One region of the Candidatus Arsenophonus phytopathogenicus genome, then DNA from elsewhere that is predicted to be linked to it. Evidence: predicted binding sites of a transcription regulator. Region 1 holds the regulator's gene; the other holds the start of a gene.
What was found. The regulator CRP, encoded in region 1, controls carbon source genes, mostly activating them, when cyclic AMP is high. The targets are predictions, from matches to a motif close to ATGTGANNNNNNTCACAT.
Positions count from the first base shown of each region.

Region 2: the regulator CRP is predicted to act here: its motif matches at 1,153-1,170, upstream of gapA (glyceraldehyde-3-phosphate dehydrogenase).

Region 1 is NZ_JBUIOB010000017.1:139,929-143,147, reverse strand. It holds gene AC01GB_RS04005 (hypothetical protein) at 1-4, shown strand, start outside; gene AC01GB_RS04000 (aminodeoxychorismate synthase component II) at 263-838, shown strand; partial or broken gene AC01GB_RS03995 (DUF488 domain-containing protein) at 1,064-1,422, shown strand; gene crp (cAMP-activated global transcriptional regulator CRP) at 1,635-2,267, opposite strand; partial or broken gene AC01GB_RS03985 (phosphoribulokinase) at 2,818-3,219, opposite strand, start outside.
Region 2 is NZ_JBUIOB010000019.1:327,723-330,941, forward strand. It holds partial or broken gene pncA (bifunctional nicotinamidase/pyrazinamidase) at 1-289, shown strand, start outside; gene AC01GB_RS16400 (YeaC family protein) at 328-585, opposite strand; partial or broken gene msrB (peptide-methionine (R)-S-oxide reductase MsrB) at 627-1,036, opposite strand; gene gapA (glyceraldehyde-3-phosphate dehydrogenase) at 1,383-2,378, shown strand; gene AC01GB_RS16415 (aldose epimerase family protein) at 2,711-2,980, shown strand; gene fadR (fatty acid metabolism transcriptional regulator FadR) at 3,152-3,219, opposite strand, start outside.

The DNA of each region.
Region 1 (3,219 bases):
ATAATTTAAAACCTTATGGTCAATATTATCACGAAGTTTATAATAGTTTATAGTAATCCTTTATCATTATTCTCATTTATAATTATTGTGTTTATTTATTAAAACGAAACATTTTGATTGATTTTTGTAAGCCATTTTTTTCTACGGTTATGGTATGATAGCTCACGTTATTGTTATGGTATAATAATCAGTACAATTTGCCTTAATAATAAAGTTCATAATTAAGGAATTATTACTATAAAAATCATTTGGATAGCTAGTTATGCTTTTGATAATTGATAACTATGATTCGTTTACCTATAACCTTTATCAATATCTGTGTGAGTTAGGAGTTGATGTTGTAGTTAAACGTAATGATGCAATAACTATCTCGGAGATAGAAACATTAGCGCCGACACATTTAGTTATTTCACCGGGTCCATGTACACCTAATGAGGCGGGTGTTTCACTAAATACAATTTCATATTTTGCCGGTAAGATCCCAATTTTGGGGGTTTGCCTTGGTCACCAGGCGATTGGTCAGGCTTTTGGTGCTTCAATTGTCAAAGCGAGAGAAGTAATGCATGGCAAGGTATCTGCAATTCATCATAACCAGCAAGGTATTTTTAAAGGATTAAATCGTCCATTACAGGTTACTCGTTACCATTCTTTGGTGATTGTTGCTGGAACTTTACCCGCTACCTTTGAAGTTACTGCCTGGACGCTACATGATGGAAATATTGATGAAATTATGGGTATTCGGCATAAAACACTACCTATTGAGGGCGTCCAATTCCATCCAGAAAGCATCTTGAGTGAGCAAGGACATGAGTTATTAAATAATTTTCTAAAGTATTAATTTATTACAAATTAGATCATGTCTGGCTATTTATTTCAATGATAAGTATAACTATCAACGTTGGAAAAATAGTTTTATTTTGCTTGAAATGTAAATCTCAATAGGTGAAAAGCAGTATATAGAAAGTAAATATGTTTTTTGTATTTATCATCGATACAGGACTACTATTAAACATAATAAAAGAAATTTTTGTTAAATTTTTTATTATCAAAAAATGGTACAAAGATGATAATTTGTAAACGCATTTATGCGGATAAAACCGGTAATGATGGCTATCGGGTATTGGTTGATAGGATATGGCCAAGAGGTATTAAAAAAACAAGATCTTCGCTATGATGAATGGAATAAAAATGTTGCTCCATCAAATGATTTAAGAAAATGGTTTCATAAATATCCAGCAAATTTTACTCAATTTAAGCGACTTTATTTTGAAGAATTAGAAAATAATCCCTGATAGTTGGCAACATTTATTGCTTAAAGTAAAATGGGACTGTTTGATACTTCTTTTTTCTAACAAAGACGAAGATCATAATAATGCGGTAGTATTAAAATCGTTTTTGGAAAATAAACTTAATAAGGTTTGATTATTATACTCTGACTATCTAGTAAATTTTATGATAGATAGTTCGGTTATTTTTAATTTCAAATATCATATTAAAGTTGTATCATTATTCAGCTATTCGATTTTTTATTACTATTGTAATTATATATTCATAATTTAATTGTATATTAATAACAATAAATAAGTTTGTAAAACCAATACACTACATAAAAGTAGGTACTGGTTTATAGAATATTAACGTGTACCGTAAACGACAATGGTTTTACCGTGAGCAGAAATCAGATTTTGATCTTCTAGCATTTTTAGGATACGTCCCACTGTTTCACGTGAGCATCCTACTATTTGACCTATCTCTTGGCGAGTTATTTTAATTTGCATTCCATCTGGATGCGTCATCGCGTCAGGTTGTTTTGCTAAATTTAATAATGTTTGCGCAATACGGCCTGTAACATCCAAAAAAGCTAGATTACCGACTTTTTCAGAAGTTGTTTGTAAGCGTTTAGCCATTTGTGCTGATAATCGCATCAAAATATCTGGATTTATCTGTATTAATTGGCGAAATTTTTTATAAGAGATTTCAGCGACTTCACAGGCGCTTTTAGCTCTAACCCAAGCTGTTCGCTCTTGCCCTTCCTCAAATAATCCAAGTTCACCAATAAAGTCCCCCTGATTCAGATAGGAAAGGATCATCTCTTTTCCTTCTTCATCTTTAATCAAAACAGCAACAGAACCTTTTACAATATAATAAAGTGTTTCTGCTTTTTCGCCCTGATGAATAAGAGTGCTTTTGGATGGATATTTGTGAATATGGCAGTGTGACAAAAACCATTCAAGAGTCGGGTTTGTGTGTGGTTTGCCGAAAACCATTCGCTTAATCCTCTAATGTTATTGCAGCCTAAATATGAAAATACCAATCTTGATAAGGCTGGCTTATCTTATAAAATTCTAACATAGCATACTAACTTGTTTAGTTTGGAAAAGTTAATATTAACTATAGGGTATATTGATTCGGAATTTTTGGTATTGATCTTAACCATACTATAAATGTGCTTTTGCTTTGTAGCATAATAAAAGCATCCTGTCTCTACTGTCTCGATTCAGTCATGTTGTATAGACCAAATAATCCATATTTTAGCAATAAGTTGATTAGTTTTATTGTGTTTATTAATAAGTATGACAAAGTAAATATTACATTTGAAAATTAAACCGAAATAATAATATATTATTTCATAAGTTATCAAATTATAGCAAAAATAAATATTAACATTATAATATAATTACGTTATTAAATAATTTACCAGAAAATATTACCGCGATTATTATGATATACGGAAAAGATAATTTTATGCATAGTTTGAACTTTAAAATGGTTATAAGAATAAAAAATTGATATAAGTAAAAATATAATGCTGTGTTGTTAGCTTATTTTATGGATAATTTTTTTATTAGTGACAAGCTTTTTTACTAATGGGGTCATAATTAACTCCAATGCTAAACCTAGTTTGCCACCTGGAATAACCAATGTGTTCATTGAAGAAATAAATGAATTGTGTAGCATGGATAAAAGATAGGGAAAATCGATCCGGGTCAGACCATTAAATCGGATCACTATAAAACTTTCATCTGGTGAAGGAATCGCTTTAGCGGCAAAGGGGTTAGAGGTATCAACGGTTGGAACACGTTGAAAGTTGATATGGGTGCGAGAAAATTGTGGGGTGATATATTTAATGTAATCTCCCATTGAGCGGATAACTGAATCCATCACAGCTTCTCTTGAATGACCCCGTTCTTATGTATCACGAATTAGTTTCTGGATTCA
Region 2 (3,219 bases), on a different contig from region 1:
TAATGATCATTAACATGCGACTCAGTTAGATCGTTGGCTAACAGAATATCAAATCAAACATCTATACATTATGGGGTTAGCAACAGATTACTGCGTAAAATTTACCATCCTTGATGCAGTGCAACTAGGTTATTAAGTAACGGTTATTCAAGATGGTTGTAGGGGCGTTAATCTTCATCCAGAAGATAGTCATAAAGCATTACAAGAAATGGTATTAGCTGGTGCTAAATTAATACCATCTTCTGATTTGCTCACTCAATCTATGATTGTAACTCATACTCTTAGCTAAGGAGCTGCAATCTATTATTAACATTGAATAAATTTTGCTTATTGCTGCTGTTCACTATCAAACAATCGCTTTAGCTCATCTTTTGTTTTCAAAATGATATTCCCATCGGTGCCCACTGTCATATGCTGAGCATCATGATTATGTCTAGCCTGCCAAAGCATAATAGCTTGCAGATTATTTTCTTTTTGCTCGGGCGTTAACACAACACCATCAGGCCACTTGCCCAATTCAACGGCAGTCAGCAATCGTTGATAAATGTCGACTGTCATTAAATTAACCAGATCATTAAGCTCCATATTTCATCCCTTCTCTTTTTTTATCGTCGTGTAAACCTTACTTAACCCTCAGTTACTTCGCCAGATTCTTGATCAGTAAAACTTAATGCAACAGAATTAATACAATAACGTTGCCCAGTCGGTTGTGGGATCGGCAAAAACATGGCCTAAATGTGCGTTACAGTGACGGCAACGCACTTCTATCCGCTGCATACTGTGGGAAAAAATCAATATAACTGACGGCTTGATCATTAATTGGTTGGTAAAAACTTGGCCAGCCGCAGCCAGTATCAAATTTTGTTTGTGATAGAAAAAGCGGCGCATGGCAACAGAGACAATAACAAATACCTTCTCGTTGATTATGTAATAATTTACCTGAAAAAGGCGGCTCGGTTCCGGCTTCTTGAGTGACATGATGTTGCATTTTATTAAGTTTATTTGACTTAATGCGTTTATGTTCTTTTTCAGTCATAAGAAACCTTTCCTTATTTTCTAGTAAAAGTAATTATATTCATATGATGAGCAAAAATTAACACTAAACCATCTCAATTATTTTTGACCCGGTAAACCGGGTCTTTCTAGTCTGATTTGTGATATAATTCACATATATTAGCAATATTCACTTTAAATCTCTTTATCCAGAACGATAATAGTGAATCAAAACATTGGCCTTAAGCTTGTTGCAAACATACAAAAGATGCTTTATATGTCAATTTTTCTGGTAATTGACACGATTCCGCTTGACGGATGACAAGGTTTTGGTAACGATAGAAACAATATTGAATTCTTTTAAATTAAATATAGCTGGTGGAAATACTATGACTATCAAAGTAGGTATTAATGGTTTCGGTCGTATTGGCCGTATTGTTTTTCGTGCTGCCCAAGAGCGTAAAGATATCGAAATCGTAGCAATCAATGATTTATTAGATGCCAATTATATGGCCTATATGCTGAAATATGACTCAACCCATGGCCGCTTCAACGGTACTGTCGAAGTTAAAGATGGTCACCTGGTGGTTAATGGTAAAACTATTCGCTGCACGGCAGAAAAAGATCCTGCTAACTTGAAATGGAATGAAGTTGGTGTCGATGTGGTTGCGGAAGCAACAGGTATTTTCTTAACTGATGAAACAACACGCAAACATATTGCGGCGGGCGCTAAAAAAGTCGTTTTAACTGGCCCCTCTAAAGATGATACCCCGATGTTTGTAATGGGCGTTAATCATAGCACCTATAGTGGTCAAGATATTGTTTCTAATGCCTCTTGTACCACTAACTGCCTAGCCCCATTAGCGAAAGTTATCAATGATAAATTTGGTATCATTGAAGGTCTGATGACGACCGTCCATGCAACGACTGCCACACAAAAAACCGTTGACGGACCTTCAGCTAAAGATTGGCGTGGTGGACGTGGTGCTTCACAAAACATCATTCCTTCATCAACCGGCGCCGCTAAAGCTGTTGGTAAAGTTATTCCTGAATTGAACGATAAATTAACCGGTATGGCTTTCCGTATTCCAACTCCGAATGTCTCAGTTGTTGACTTAACCGTTCGTTTGAATAAACCTGCCACTTATAAAGAAATTTGCCAGGCGATCCAACAGGCAGCAAATGGTGAATTAAAAGGCATTCTTGGTTACACCGAAGATGATGTTGTTTCCGCAGACTTTAATGGCGACAAACTAACATCAATTTTTGATGCTAAAGCGGGTATTGCCTTAAACGACAGTTTTGTAAAATTAGTTGCCTGGTACGATAATGAAACCGGTTATTCAAATAAAGTTTTAGATTTAATTGCCCATATTGCTAAATAAATAGCATAATTACTCGCTTCAAGCCGTCATTAATGGCGGCTTTTTTCATTCTGGCATATAATCCAACGATATTTTTAAACTAGCTAATTTCTAATCATAAAAAATATAAAAAGGTCGAAATGATGAATGATATGACACTGTTTAGCTTAGCTGTATTAGCAGCGACCTGTGAAATTGAATTTGAATATTATGTACTGAGCCTACCACCGGTGCATTACATACCTATTTACAAGTAAGTGACATAAATAAGATATATATATTGAAGGTCTAGGCAAACATTATATTGATAAAGTAGCTGATCGTAATGTTTACACAGAAGAGAAAAAACTTATATAACCACTCGAACTGATCGTATTTATACTGAATCGGATGATTGTAATTTGGTGTATGATAAAAATTGGCAACGTATTTTAGAAATACACCATTACCATCATAGCGACATAGTCTGTTGGAACCCGGACGCTGAACTATCCAGTACCATAAAAGATATGACCAGCGATGGTTACAAAAAAATGCTATGTTTAGAAACAGCCCATATTAGCCAGCCAATACAACCAGCAGGTGAAAAACCAGCCCGCATGTTTAACCTTAGGTGTGCGTAGCATCAAGATGCGAGATGTAATGTTATAGCTTTGCGATTTTTATGCAGAAATAATAATCAAGATTGTTAAAATTTATTAGTGTCTTACACTAATAACCGCTATCTCAATTAACGCCCTCATTTTTGATGAGGGAATAAAAATAGGCTGATAGCGCATTAACTAGCAACGAGTTTAACGTAATTCAGACAAATTATTTATCATATTGTCTTTATTTTTCATCTCACGCCAAATATTGCCAC